Linked DNA regions of Flectobacillus major DSM 103. The protein of the gene in region 1 binds, or shares a complex with, the protein of each later gene. Links are inferred from orthologs where the notes say so. Each region holds a gene or a part of one and is shown on either strand. Other genes may lie near its edges.

The links. The genes of interacting proteins can lie anywhere in the genome.
Region 2: the proteins of secY (region 1) and secA are in contact, whole or in part, in a crystal structure (PDB 3DIN), measured with the Thermotoga maritima proteins. The link is inferred for Flectobacillus major DSM 103 from one-to-one orthologs. Residues at the interface, in WP_004081795.1 of Thermotoga maritima: Glu108, Gly109, Glu110, Glu111, Ala236, Glu237, Arg238, Arg239, Ile240, Thr241, Ile242, Gln243, Tyr244, Ala245, Arg246, Arg247, Val248, Thr249, Gly250, Arg251, Arg252, Val253, Tyr254, Gly256, Ala257, Ser258, Thr259, Tyr260, Leu261, Pro262; in WP_004082002.1 of Thermotoga maritima: Glu261, Ala262, Arg263, Lys300, Ala301, Arg302, Thr303, Ile304, Ile305, Leu323, Tyr324, Asp325, Pro326, Val329, Ser330, Tyr333, Ile336, Lys340, Phe345, Val349, Glu363, Phe364, Tyr374, Ser375, Gly376, Gly377, Glu393, Ile395, Thr482, Ser483.

What each region holds. Positions count from the first base shown.
Region 1 is NZ_KE386491.1:3,209,014-3,216,849, reverse strand. What follows is about bases 5,028-7,832. They hold secY (preprotein translocase subunit SecY), read left to right. Parts: upstream 5,028-5,672; coding sequence 5,673-6,992; downstream 6,993-7,832. Other genes in these bases: map (type I methionyl aminopeptidase), read left to right, coding at 6,999-7,805; rplO (50S ribosomal protein L15), read left to right, coding at 5,092-5,538. Also shown: rplP (50S ribosomal protein L16), read left to right, coding at 1-59; rpmC (50S ribosomal protein L29), read left to right, coding at 139-330; rpsQ (30S ribosomal protein S17), read left to right, coding at 434-688; rplN (50S ribosomal protein L14), read left to right, coding at 802-1,170; rplX (50S ribosomal protein L24), read left to right, coding at 1,189-1,521; rplE (50S ribosomal protein L5), read left to right, coding at 1,612-2,169; rpsN (30S ribosomal protein S14), read left to right, coding at 2,266-2,535; rpsH (30S ribosomal protein S8), read left to right, coding at 2,664-3,059; rplF (50S ribosomal protein L6), read left to right, coding at 3,166-3,720; rplR (50S ribosomal protein L18), read left to right, coding at 3,766-4,113; rpsE (30S ribosomal protein S5), read left to right, coding at 4,229-4,747; rpmD (50S ribosomal protein L30), read left to right, coding at 4,822-5,001. UniProt on the Escherichia coli protein: The central subunit of the protein translocation channel SecYEG. Consists of two halves formed by TMs 1-5 and 6-10.
Region 2 is NZ_KE386491.1:404,735-411,671, forward strand. Bases 465-4,406 are described here. They hold secA (preprotein translocase subunit SecA), read right to left. Parts: upstream 4,037-4,406; coding sequence 665-4,036; downstream 465-664. Other genes in these bases: FLEMA_RS0103665 (hypothetical protein), read left to right, coding at 4,273-4,406. Outside these bases: FLEMA_RS0103645 (sugar 3,4-ketoisomerase), read right to left, coding at 1-191; more of FLEMA_RS0103665, read left to right, coding at 4,407-4,761; FLEMA_RS67390 (hypothetical protein), read left to right, coding at 4,928-5,788; FLEMA_RS0103675 (NUDIX hydrolase), read right to left, coding at 5,856-6,488; FLEMA_RS0103680 (response regulator transcription factor), read right to left, coding at 6,516-6,937. UniProt on the Escherichia coli protein: Required for protein export, interacts with the SecYEG preprotein conducting channel.

The DNA of each region.
Region 1 (7,836 bases):
CTCAGAAATTACCACTTCGTACAAAATTCGTAGTTCGTAGAGATTATCAAGAAGAATAGTATTTTTTGTCGTTAGTCGTTAGTCATTTGTCGTACCGACACATGATCAACGTCCAACGACTCAACGACTAATAGAACAATGAAAAACGCAGAAATCCAAAAATTGAGCTTAGAAGAGTTGAAAAACACTTTGGCTTCAGAAAAAGATGCTTTGGCACGTTTGAAGTTTGCTCACGCTATTTCTCCAATTGAGAACCCTTTGCGTTTGCGTGAAGCTCGTAAAGTGATTGCTCGCTTGGAAACTGCTATTACAGCAGCAGCCAAAAAATAATGCTCGGGGGGGCTTTCTCCTAAGTGTTACATAGTAAATGATTTTTTTAACAGACCTCATCAACATACCGCTTGAGGTCAATCGAAAACAACCAAATCCAACGATGGAAAGAAATCTAAGAAAAGTAAGGATTGGGCGTGTGGTGAGCAACAAGATGGACAAGTCTATCACCGTCGCCGTAGAAAGAAAAGTTAAGCACCCACTTTATGGTAAGTTTATGCAAAAAACTTCAAAAGTGATGGCTCATGATGAGAAAAACGAATGTGGAATCGGCGACACAGTTAAGGTTATGGAGACCCGTCCTTTGTCAAAGAACAAGCGTTGGAGATTAGTTGAAATTATCGAGAAAGCGAAATAATTCACTACTCCAGTTTCATCCAGCGTTAAGCACTATCTACAAGCTTTTCTTGGGCTAGTGTATAATTAACAATGATTTAATTTTTTCGCAATCTTTAATATACCAAGCAAACAATGGTACAGCAAGAATCAAGACTCGGCGTTGCTGATAACTCAGGTGCAAAAGAAGTACTGGTTATTCGTGTGCTGGGCGGTACAGGAAAAAGATATGCTTCTGTTGGTGACAAAATCGTAGTAACTGTGAAGTCTGCGTTATCGTCATCTAGCATGAAGAAAGGTACGGTTTCTAAAGCCGTAGTAGTAAGAACTAAAAAAGAAATTCGTCGCAAAGATGGTTCATATATCCGCTTTGAAGACAATGCAGCAGTTCTTTTAAATAACAATGACGAGCCACGTGGTACTCGTATTTTCGGGCCAGTTGCACGTGAATTACGTGAAGCAGGGTTTATGAAAATTGTTTCGTTAGCTCCAGAGGTACTTTAATCATAATTTGTAATCATCATGGAAAGAAAGTTTAATAAGCAGCCAAAACTGCACATCAAAACTGGTGATACTGTTGTGGTTATCGCTGGTAACGCTAAAGGTCAAACAGGCGTAATTACAAAAGTATTAGTTGAAAAACAACGTGCTATTGTAGAAGGTGTAAACCTTATCACAAAACACGTAAAACCTACTGCTAGCAACCCTCAAGGTGGCATCGTAAAAACAGAAGGTACAATCCATATTTCAAACCTTGCGGTTTCTGAAAATGGCAAAGCCGTTCGTACAGGTCGTAAATTGAACGAAAAAGGCAAGTTGCAGAGATTCTCAAAAGCAACTGGTAATTTTATTTAATCAATAATCAATGAACACTGTGCTACTTTTCATTCTTGAATAACAGCCAGTGGAAAAGTGGGTCGGAAATCCACATAAAGTTTCATAACAATGACAACTACAACAAGATTAAGAGACAAATACCAAAGTGAAGTTGTTCCTGCGTTGAAGGAAAAATTTCAGTACAAATCAATCATGCAGGTTCCAAAGATTACTAAAATCGTAATCAACAAAGGTATCGGAGCTGCAGTGGCTGATAAAAAATTGATTGATACTGGTCTTGAAGAATTAACACTTATTGCTGGTCAGAAAGCTGTGGCTACTATGTCTAAAAAGGCAATCTCTAACTTCAAATTGCGTGAAAACATGCCTATCGGTGTGAAAGTAACATTGAGAGGTGAAAAGATGTACGAATTTCTTGACCGTTTAACTGCAGTAGCTCTTCCTCGTGTACGTGACTTCAAAGGGGTTTCTGACAAAGGATTTGATGGCCGTGGTAACTATACATTAGGTGTTAAAGAACAAATTATCTTCCCTGAGATTTCTATTGACAAAGTAAGCAAAATCTCTGGTATGGATATTACATTCGTGACCACAGCTAATACTGATGCTGAAGCGTATGCCTTGTTACAGCAAATGGGTATGCCTTTCGCTAATTTGAAGAAGTAATTTAACTACGTTATCCGTTATTCGTTATCCGCTTTAGGAATACGTTCTTTTTCGGGTAACGGATAACCGACAACAGATAAAAAAGATTCAAGCACAATGGCAAAAGAATCAATCAAAGCAAGAGAAAGAAAAAAAGAAGCAACCGTTGCTAAATACGCTGCAAAGCGTGCAGCTCTTAAAGCTGCTGGCGATTACTTAGGTTTAGACAAATTACCTAAAAATGCTTCACCAGTACGTTTGCACAATCGTTGTAAGCTAACAGGTCGTCCAAGAGGTTATATGCGTAAATTCGGCATTAACCGTGTGACTTTCCGTGAAATGGCTTCAGCAGGATTGATTCCAGGCGTAACTAAATCAAGCTGGTAATTTCCTTTACGATAAAATTTATCGTAAGCTTTATTAAAATCAGCCAGTTATGGTTGTTTTTTTAAATTCAATTCCGTAATTTTGCGAGCCTTTTCCTAGAGAAAAGATCGTTTCAAATATCGAAAACAATGACAGATCCAATAGCAGATTACTTAACACGATTGAGAAATGCCATCAAGGCACGTCACAGAATCGTTGAAATTCCTGCTTCTAACATCAAAAAGGAAATCACAAAAGTGCTTTTTGATAAAGGATATATTCAAAACTACAAGTTCGACGATACAACTGTTCAGGGTACAATCAAAATCGCTTTGAAATACAACCCAGTTACAAAACAGCCTGCTATCGTGAAGTTGGAGAGAGTATCTAAGCCAGGTTTACGTAAATACAAAGGTGCTGGAGAGTTACCACGTGTATTGAATGGTTTAGGTGTAGCTATCCTTTCAACATCAAAAGGTGTAATTACAGACAAAGAAGCCCGTGTACTCAATGTAGGTGGTGAAGTTCTTTGTTTCGTATATTAATCTTAACAATGGGGAATAAGTCTAGTAAAGGTTTGTTCCCTAACTTATTTTCAAATAACGCTGAAAGAGGTATAATGGCCTCCATCTAAGCAAAAACAAAAAAGTCATGTCAAGAGTTGGTAATAAACTTATCACACTTCCTGCTGGTGTTACTGTAGCCGTTGATAAAAATACAGTGACTGTAAAAGGAGCAAAAGGAACCCTTGTTCGTACTATCGATTCAGATATTACAGTAGAAGTTGAGGGTAACGAGTTGCGTGTAAAACGCCCTACTGAACAAAAGCGTCATAAGGCTCTACACGGATTGTACCGTGCATTGATTAACAACATGGTTGTTGGTGTTAGCGACGGTTTCAAAAAAGAAATGGAAATCGTAGGGGTTGGTTACAAAGCTTCTAATCAAGGAAATATTCTTGAATTGGCATTGGGTTACTCACACGCCATTTTTATGCAAATCCCTTCTGAGTTGAAAGTTACAACAGCAATGGAAAAAGGTCAAAACCCTAAAGTTGTTTTGGAAGGTATCGATAAGGAATTAATAGGCCAAGTTGCAGCAAAGATTCGTTCTCTTCGTAAAGTTGAACCTTACAAAGGTAAAGGTATTCGCTTCGTGGGTGAGCAAATCCGTAGAAAAGCTGGTAAAGCTGGTGGTAAGAAATAGCATTTAATCATCGTGGGTCGGTAATCCACAAAATATCTAATACAAATGGCTACGCAAAAAGATTTAAGAAGATTACGTATTAAGCTTTCTATCAGAGCGAAAGTTTCTGGTACAGCTGAAAAGCCAAGATTGTCTGTTTTCCGTTCAAATACTGCAATTTATGCACAGCTTATTGATGATGTGAAAGGACAAACTTTAGCTGCTGCTTCATCTAAGGAATTAGGGTTAAAAAGCGGTAATGTTGAAAGTGCAAAGCAAGTAGGTGCTAAAATCGCTGAAAAAGCTTTAACTGCAGGAATTTCAACAGTTGTTTTTGACCGTAACGGTTACTTGTACCATGGTCGTGTTAAGGCAGTGGCAGAAGGTGCAAGAGAAGGAGGTCTTAAATTTTAATTAGTCAATTTGAAATTGTGCAACGCGGTTCGCCGCCCTTCTAAAAATGAAAGTTTTTGATGTTAAAGCACAGATTTCAAATTTTCAAATTCAACAATTTTCAAATTAGAAAAAAATGTCGCAATTAATATCAAAACCTATCAAGGTTAACGAAGGCGAATTAAAAGAAAGAGTTGTAGCTATCAATCGCGTAGCGAAAGTAGTGAAAGGTGGACGTCGTTTCAGCTTCTCTGCAATCGTTGTTGTTGGTGATGGCAAAGGCGTAGTAGGGTTCGGTTTGGGTAAAGCAAACGAAGTTACTGACGCTATCTCTAAAGGTATAGAAGACGCTAAGAAAAACTTATTCCAAGTTGCTCTTTTGAAAGCAACTGTACCTCACGAACAAATTGGTAAGTTCTCAGGTGGTTTCGTATTGTTGAAGCCTGCTGCTCCGGGTACTGGAGTAATTGCGGGTGGTGCAATGCGTGCTGTTCTTGAAGCTGCTGGTGTTCATGATGTATTGGCTAAATCAAAAGGTTCTTCAAACCCTCACAACGTGGTAAAAGCAACTGTAGATGCTCTTGTTAAAATGAGAAATCCTCATACAGTAGCTTTCCAAAGAAGTGTATCTTTAGCAAAAGTATTTAACGGATAGTTTATTTTAGTTGATTGAATTGAGCTTGCAGTATTACTACAAGCTCAATTCTTGAAACTCAAAAATATAAAACCATGTCAAAGGTAAAAATCACTCAAGTTAAGAGTACAATCAAACGCCCTGAAGTTCAAAAACGCACTATTCAAGCTCTTGGATTAGGTAAATTGAACAAAAGCGTAGAAAAAGAATTGAATCCTGCTATTGAAGGTATGATTCGTGCTGTACAGCATTTGATTGTAGTCGAAAAAATCTAATTGTACTTCTTTCTTTCATAAAAAGAGGTCAATTGAGCGAGTTACTTCACGGTGAAGTAGCGTTTAGCAATTAATTAACTTATTACAACAATGAATTTATCGTCATTAAAGCCCGCTCAGGGCTCTACTAAGGTAAGAAAAAGAGTTGGTCGTGGTGCAGGTTCTGGTTTAGGTGGAACTTCTGCTCGTGGTCACAAAGGTGCTCAGTCTCGTTCAGGTTACTCTCGTAAGAGTGGTTTTGAAGGTGGTCAGATGCCAATCCAACGTCGTGTTCCGAAGTTTGGTTTCAAAAATATCAACCGTGTAGAATATAAAGCTATCAACCTTGATACAATTCAAGCTTTGATTGAAGAAACAGGTGTTACTGTTATTACGCACGATGTATTGTATCAAAATGGTTTGGTTTCTAAAAATGACTTGGTGAAAATCTTGTCACGTGGTGAAATCAAAACTGCTGTAGAGATACAAGTAAAAGGTTTCTCTGCTTCTGCTAAAGCTGCTATTGAAGCTGCAGGTGGTAAAGCAGTGGTAGCTTAGTTTTCAATTTGAAAATCGATAGACAACAGAAATTATTAGGTAATCATTGTAAAATTGTACAACAGATTTGTAATTCACAAAAAAGTTGAACATCTTTCGAGTTATATTCTATAACGATTACTTAAACAGATAGCATGAACAAGTTTATTAGCACTATCAAAAACATTTTCTCAATAGAGGAATTAAGAGGTCGAATTCTTAATACCCTGTTGTTTATCACCTTTTTTCGCCTTGGATCTTACGTAGTTTTACCAGGTGTAGATGCCACTAAGTTAGCGCAGAAGGGTGACGGCGGTTTATTAGGTTTGTTGAATATGTTCTCAGGTGGAGCGTTTAATAATGCTTCTATCTTTGCCTTAGGCATCATGCCATATATTTCTGCTTCTATTGCAATCCAATTATTGACGATTGCATTACCATATTTCCAAAAGATGCAGAAGGATGGGGAGTCAGGTCGCAAAAAGTTAAACCAAATCACTCGTGTTCTAACGATTTTTGTGACGGCTGCACAGGCTTTTACATATTTGCAAGTAACAATTCCTGCTGAGGCTATTCTTGTTTCACCATGGTCGTTTCGTTTGTATTCTGTAATCATTTTGGTTGCTGGTACAATGTTCTGTATGTGGCTTGGCGAGAAAATCACAGATAAAGGAATTGGTAATGGTATCTCAATGCTAATTATGATTGGTATTGTGTCTCGTTTCCCTGCTTCTTTGTTGGGTGAAGCTCAATCAAGAGGAATGTCTGGTGCACTTTTATTCATTATTGAAGTTGTTGCTTTGTTCTTCGTGGTCATGGGTGCTGTAATGGTAACACAGGCGGTTCGCCGAATTCCAGTTCAGTATGCTAAGCAAGTGGTAGGTAATAGAGTTTCATTAAGTGGCGAACGTCAATATATTCCTTTGAAGTTGAACGCTGCAGGTGTTATGCCAATTATTTTTGCTCAAGCATTAATGTTTGTTCCAGGTTTGTTAGCTCAATCATTTGCAGACAAAAGTGAGTTTGCTCAGTCGGTAGCTCAAGCGTTTGGCGATTTTACAACTTGGCAATACAATTTATTGTTTGCAGTACTTATTATAGTATTTACATTTTTTTACACAGCTATTTCTATCAATCCAACTCAGATTTCTGACGATATGAAGCGTGGCGGTGGATTTGTACCAGGCGTAAAACCTGGCGAAGCTACTTCAAACTTTATTGCAGATATCTTAGATAGAATTACCTTACCAGGTGCATTTATGTTGGCTATCATTGCAATTTTACCTGCAGTAGCTAGTGTATTTGGAATCACTCGTGGTTTTGCATCTTTCTTCGGAGGAACTTCTCTTCTTATTTTAGTAGGTGTTGTTTTAGATACTCTACAACAAATTGAAAGTTATCTTTTGATGCGTAAATATGAAGGTTTGATGCAGTCTGGTAGAGTAAAAGGTAGAACTGAAGCAATCGCTCAGTAATAACAGATGATTTATTTAAAAACATCTTCCGAGTTAGAAATCATCCGAGCAAACGGTGTTATTTTAGGAAAAACACATGCCGAAGTTGCAAAGATTATTAAGCCCGGTATAACTACAAAAGAGTTAGACCAAGTGGCTTATGAGTTTATAAAAGATAATGGAGCTCATCCATCTTTTCTGAACTATAATGTAGGAGGGCATAAGTACCCCGCTTCATTATGTATCTCTGTGAACGATGTAGTTGTGCATGGAATTCCCAATAATTATCAATTGAAAGATGGTGATATTATTTCGATTGATTGCGGAGTTTATAAAAATGGCTTTCACGCAGACAGTGCATATACTTATGCGGTCGGCAATGTCAAAGAAGAAACCCTTCGTCTTTTACGTACCACTAAAGAGTCGCTTTACTTAGGTATAGCCCAAGCAGTAGCTGGTAAAAGAATTGGAGATATTGGATTTGCTATTCAGTCATATTGCGAGAAAGCAGGATTTACAGTTGTACGAGAGCTTGTTGGGCATGGTGTAGGTAAATCACTTCATGAAGGCCCAGAAGTAGCTAATTACGGAAAAAGAGGAGATGGGGCAAAATTGAAAGAAGGTATGGTGATTGCTATCGAGCCTATGATTAATCTAGGCAAAAGAGCTATCCATCAGGAAAACGACCACTGGACAATCAGAACTCAGGATCGTAAACCATCAGCTCATTTTGAACACACAGTGGCAGTTTGTAAGGATAAAGTTGATGTTTTAACAACCTTTGAATTTATAGAAGCTGCTATTCAATCTTCGGAGTACATCGTTGAAATTTGAAACTCTTTTAAAGGTAGCTGTTAATCGTTTA
Region 2 (6,937 bases), 2.8 Mb from region 1 along the record:
AGTACTCTACAGCTACCTGATATACATACTAGAGCTTGCCAAGTTTTTTTATGCCGATGTCCACCTCTTATCGCATTTTCTTTTCCTTGAATATAGAAAACTCTTTTTATGGTTCCTGGTAGAACTTTTTCAAATACAGTTAAATCCCCTGCATCTGAGCTAAATGTATCTAATTGTAGCAATTGACTCATAAGTTATTGAGATAAATTTCAAATGGGCTATTATTATAAAATAAAATATTTGTATGTTGGTTATTTTCTGACAGGGGGTATTCTACCTAATTTAAACGTAATATAATATTTATGGGATTTTTTTTTACAATACCAAGTATATTGGCAAGAATTGTAAAAACGATGATTTTCAAGGAAAGAATTATGGAAATAATATGTAACCTAGATTCAAAAATAAAGGAATATTACAAAGAAAACAATTGCTTTTGGGGACTATTTATTAAGTGGATGCCCTAAATAGATAAAATACAACTGTATGTTTGAGTGGCAAAGTGATAAGTACTTTGTGAAAAACTTATAAATGTTGTACTTTTGTGAAGTAGCTAAAAATAGAAATCCGATTACGTTGAAGCCAACCAAAGGCGGATATGACTTTAATATAAAAATGGTTAATTCACAAAAAAACGCCCGTTTTACGGGCGTTTTTTGTTTTATTATGCAATAACCACTGCAATTCCTTTTTCAACGTCTTGCTCTACGGTTTTGTATTTGACATTTTCTTTAATGCTTCCGTCTTTGTATTGTACCGTAACTCTTTGGTTGCGGTCGGCTATTTTGATTGCCTGACGTGGAGCTACTTTTTCAACGTTTTGACCAGCACTTGGGTCGATATAGTCGTTTTCGCCACCTAAGCCCCCTGCCAAACCGCCAACCAGTGAAGAAATAGCTTCTTCTTTCTGTAATTGTAATTTAGGTTGTGGAGCTGCTTTTACTTGTGGGGCAGGTTGCTCGGCTTGTTGAGCTTCGGGCATATCTGCTTTCATCAAGAAACTAACAGTATCGGTATTGATTCTGCTTAGGAAACGTTCAAATAATTTAACAGCTTCAAATTTGTAAATCAATAGTGGGTCTTTTTGTTCAAAAACAGCATTTTGTACTGATTGCTTCAAATCGTCCATGTCACGGAGGTGTTCTTTCCATTCTTGGTCGATAAGGCTAAGAGCAATGAATTTCTCCATTTCAGCAATTACCTTTTTGCCTTTTGTTTCAATTGTTTCTCTGGCATCGGCAAACAAGCCCGTTACTAAAGTACCATTGGTAATAGGTACTTGAATACCTGAATAGCCTTGCGAAATGGCTTCTTGTGCAAATAAAACTACTTTTTCGGCAAGTTGTTTATTCTTTTCGTGGTAATGCTTCTCGGCAACATCGTACAAGCGAGTTGTGCGTTGTTGTGTATTAAGCTTGGTGAATTCTTCACGTTGGAAAGGTGGCTCGATACCCAAAATATCAATACAACGCAGTTCTACCTCTTCAAAAGAAATATTGTTCTGGATAATTTCCGAGCAAACATCATACATATTGTTGGCAATATCCAATGCTAACCGCTCGCCAAACAAAGCATTTTGGCGACGTTTGTAAATGGCATTACGTTGGTAGTTCATAACGTCGTCATATTCCAACAAACGCTTTCTGATACCAAAGTTATTTTCTTCTACTTTTTTCTGAGCTCTTTCTACCGACGACGTAATCATAGAGTGTTGGATTACTTCTCCTTCTTCCATACCCATACGGTCCATTACTTTGGCAATACGGTCAGAACCAAATTTACGCATAAGGTCGTCGTCGAGCGACAAGAAGAATTGAGATGAACCAACATCCCCCTGACGACCTGCACGACCACGCAACTGGCGGTCGACACGGCGAGATTCGTGACGCTCTGTACCTACAATGGCCAAACCACCCGCTTTTTTAGCTTCTGGCGATAGCTTAATATCTGTACCACGACCGGCCATGTTGGTAGCAATGGTTACTTTGCCCGATTGACCTGCTTCTGCAACGATTTCGGCTTCACGAGCGTGCTGCTTGGCGTTCAATACATTGTGGCTAATTTTGCGAATAGCCAACATTCTACTCAATAACTCAGAGTTTTCGACCGAAGTTGTACCTACAAGTACTGGACGACCAGCATCTACAAGCTCCTGAATTTCTTGAGCTACAGCATTATATTTCTCACGAACTGTTTTGTAAACTTTATCTTCGTGGTCGAGGCGAGAGATTTTTCTATTGGTTGGTATCGTTACTACGTCCAATTTATAGATTGTCCAGAATTCGCCTGCTTCAGTTTCGGCTGTACCCGTCATACCGCAAAGCTTGTGGTACATACGGAAATAGTTTTGAAGCGTAATTGTAGCGTAAGTCTGAGTAGCATCTTCGATATTTACGTTTTCTTTGGCCTCGATAGCTTGGTGTAATCCGTCCGAATATCTACGGCCATCCATAATACGGCCAGTTTGTTCATCTACGATTTTCACTTTGCCTTCGTCGATAATATATTCGGTATCTTTCTCAAACAAAGTGTAAGCCTTCAACAATTGACTTACTGTATGAATACGCTGTGTTTTAGCAGAATAATCACGAATTAGAGCTTCTTTTTTTACTAGACGCTCATGTTCATTGATTGTTTCGTCTTTTTCAATAGCATTCAAATCTACAGAAAGGTCTGGAATTACGAAGAAGTTGGCATCATCAATCATCCGAGCCATAAAATCAAGTCCTTTTTCGGTCATTTCAACTTGATTATTTTTTTCTTCAATCGTAAACATCAACGGAGCATCAGCCTCAGGCATCAATTTTTGGTTTTCAGCCAAATAGATACCCTCTGTTTCTTGCATGATTTGTTTTGTACCTGTTTCGCCCAAAAACTTAATTAATGGACGGCTTTTGGGAAGCCCTCTGTAAGCACGGAATAAAGCCAAACCACCCTCTTTTTTCTTGCCAGCGGCAATAAGTTTTTTGGCTTCTACCAATTGGTCTTGTACAATTCTTTTTTGTTGCTCAACCAAACGGGCTACCAAAGGATTAAAGATTTCAAAGTCTTGTTCGTCACCACGAGCCATTGGGCCACTGATGATTAATGGCGTACGGGCATCATCAATTAACACGGAGTCAACCTCATCGACCATAGCGAAGTGGTGCTTACGTTGAACTTGTTCTTCGGGGCTACGAGCCATGTTGTCACGGAGGTAGTCAAAGCCAAATTCGTTGTTAGTACCATAAGTAATGTCGGCCAAATACGCTTGTCGTCTTTCGTCGGTATTAGGTTCGTGCTTGTCGATACAGTCAACGGTCAATCCATGAAATTCAAATAAAGGAGCGTTCCATTCCGAGTCACGTTTGGCAAGGTAGTCGTTGACCGTAACCAAATGAACACCTTTGCCTGCCAAAGCATTCAAGAAAGAAGGCAGGGTCGAAACCAACGTTTTACCTTCCCCCGTTGCCATTTCGGCAATTTTACCTTGGTGTAAAACAATACCCCCAATCAACTGTACATCGTAGTGAATCATGTTCCACTCGATTTCGTTGCCAGCGGCCGTCCATTTGTTATGCCAGATAGCGGTATCGCCTACAATTTCAACGTTTTTCTTTTTCGCAGCAATAAATTTGTCGTGAACAGTGGCCGTAACCTCTAGTTTTTTGTTTTCGGTGTACCTTCGGGCAGTTTCTTTTACAATAGCAAAAGCTTGTGGAAGGATGTCCATCAAAACAACCTCTAATTCTTTATTACGTTCTAATTCTAGTTTGTCAACTTCATTGAAGATACCTTCTTTGGCATCTACAGACATTTCGGGGTTGGCTTCTATTTCCATTTTAAGGTCAGAAATATCTGCATCAAACTTGGCCAAACGTTCTTGAATAAGGGCTTTTAAATCAGCCGTTTTTTGACGTAATTGATCGTCTGTTAAGCTTGAAAGCTTGGCATATTCTACCTTAACATTTTCTACGATAGGTAATAGTTCCTTAATATCACGTTCTGACTTTGTGCCAAAAAACTTGGTGACTGCTTTGGTTAAGTAATTTATCATTTTGCTCTTTGTCGTTAATCTTTAGAGATTTGATTAATAAATAGGGTTCTTTTTTGATAAGAATAGCATTTAAACTCCCTATTCTACTACGTACAGAAAATTAAATACTTACAAATTTAGTTCATTAGAACCTTTTAAAAACAATTTCGTTATAATTAATATTGTAGCCAAAACAGAATTGGTCGTATCTTTGAAGATTCCCAAAACACTTTTTTTTACATAAGTAACTGAATATCATGGAACAAACACCCCCTCGTCGCCGTCCTCCTCGTCAAAAGCTAAAAATGCCCCTTTTTGGAAATTTGGGCGGTGGAGCAAGTAATTCTTCGTCAAGACCCGAGAAAAGCCCTTTGAGTGGTAAAATTACACCTATCGCTTTTTTAATTGCATTGGTGGCTTATGGGGTTGACTATGTGATGGATAAAAAAAATACGCACCGTACTATTACGGGAGCTAGTGATGTAAAAGAGATGGTTTGGAACGGAAAAGTGACCAAGAAATGGGCCAACGTTATTTCGTCCGACAATATTCATTATTACATTGAAATGACAAAGATGATTAATGATACTACTTACGAGAAAAATACCGTAGATTTAGTAGGTGAAAAAACCGATTTTTGGGATAAAATAGGCCCCAATAATACCTTGGTCAAGAAAGAGGGAGATTTGAACGTAACTGTAAAAAGATTCTTTAAAAAAGATACTGTCCTAACTCTCAAATATTAATCTAAACCCCACAAATAGTAGAATATTTGTGGGGAAGTATAGGTCTGATTATCAGTTGATAATACAGTAGGTAGTATAAATCTAGTGAATTTCTTGATTTTCTAGAGTCTAGTGGCATAAAATTTGTGTAGGTAATTACAAGACCTGAATAAAATATTATAACGCCATGAAAAAAATTATACTACAAAGTATATTGATATTGTTTGTCTCATTATCCGCTTCTTTTTCTCAGTCTTCAAAAAAAAACATAGTCAATGGATTTAAGTTGCAAGGTACTGATGTTGATGTTTATGTTCTTTGTAACCTTACCAATATAAGTTTATCTAATGTTGCTAACTTGTTAGCATCAAATTTGTTTGCGTCAATGTATTTGGTTGAATCGGTGTCTGAAACGCCCAACTGGGTTATAAAAGATACTCCTCTGGCCGAGGTATCTTTGCCTGATGATTTGGAGCTTGAGGAAAACCAAATTAAGCAATTACAAGGACAAAAAGCCCAACAAAAGCCTCTGCTTGTGATGACTCCTTCCCCCAAAACGGTTGTTGTGGCAGCTCCCCAAGCTGAACCTACAGTGGCTACTACAGGAGGAATTTATGATTATGTGGTTAAGGAAGCCGCAGCAGAAGTAACGCTTACAGAGGAAGAAAAAAAGCAATATTATGCTGGTGGAATAAGGGTTTTATCGCTTTTAGAAGAAGCAGCTCTTAGTGATTCGATATTTACTAAACCCGACCAAAGAGCTGTTTTTCATGGTGGAAGCGATGCTTTTAAAAAATATTTAGAAAAAAACGTAAAGGCCTCTAGGAAAGCTCAACTCAAAGAAAAACAGGAACAAGTAATAGTACAGTTTGTTGTCAAGAAAAACGGAAAACCTGAAGCTTTTAAGTTGATGAAAATGGCCGATTACCAGAGTAGTGAAGAGGTACTTAATGCCTTGCAGGATATGCCCAATTGGCTACCAGCTCAATACAAAGGAACAGAGGTTAGCTCGGTGGTAGAGGTAACCGTTCCTGTTATAAAGCGATAGCAAAATAATTTATATAAAATCCTTTCTGATAGATAAGTTTCAGAAAGGATTTTTTGTAGAAACTTATCTAGTCAAAATAAACGGGTTTGCTGGGGTTTTTGTAATAGTCAAACATCATTTCTATTTGATTTTTTACAATCCTATCTTCAGACAGCAGAGGGAGGTTTTCGAGTGTAAAAAATGCAACTTCTGATGTTTCTTGTGTATGTGCGGCCAATGTTCCGCCAACGATTTCACAAAGGATAAACAGCTTATACACATACCATGCTTGAGGAGGGTGCGGATGATTTTTCTTATCAAATACACCCAAAAGTTTTTGAGCTTTTACTTTTAGCCCAGTTTCTTCCCAAGCTTCTTTTTCGGCTACTTCCGAGGGCGAATAACCTACATCGCCCCAACCTCCAGGAAGTGACCATTTGCCATCGACATTTTCTTTTACCAACAGGATTTCTCCATTGTCATTGAAAATTACCGAACGAACATCTACTTTGGGCGTTTGGTATCCGTCACGTTCGCTAGCAAATAAACGTGTGATTTTTTCGATAGGCTCGTCGCTGAGGTTTTGTAGAATTTTGATACTCAAATCCGATAATTCCTGATAGCGTTCAAGGTCGAAGGGTTTATCTTGTGCGTAAAATATGCCTGCCTGAGCAATAGATTGTATTCTTTGAGCAATGGCGAGCCAATCGGTATTTTTCATTGAAAGCAAATTTAGAAGAGTGTGTTGTTAGATTAGTCGGTATATTTTAAGAAAATTAATCAATTCAAGGGTGTCGGCTAAGCCTAGCTTTCGTAACATGTTTTGGCGATGTTTATTCACAGTATTGACACTGATAAACAAATCTTGGGCAATATGCTCGCTGAGCCGGCCTTGCCCTAAAAGTTTGGCAATTTCGAGTTCTCTTTTGGTTAGTAAAGGCAATTTTTGACAAGTACTGAGATTATTATCAATTTCTAATAAAATATCAGTATTTCCTCCAGAAAGAAGTAGGTGTTGCTTTCCGTCTTTCTTGAAATGGGTAATATCCGAGATATAAGCTAACGTATAGATAGCCTGTTTTTCTTCATTGACTTTCAAAATAAGGTTTTCTTGGCATATCCTTGTGGTAGCCCCATTTTTCCGTTCAATTCTATAATCATAAATAGCCC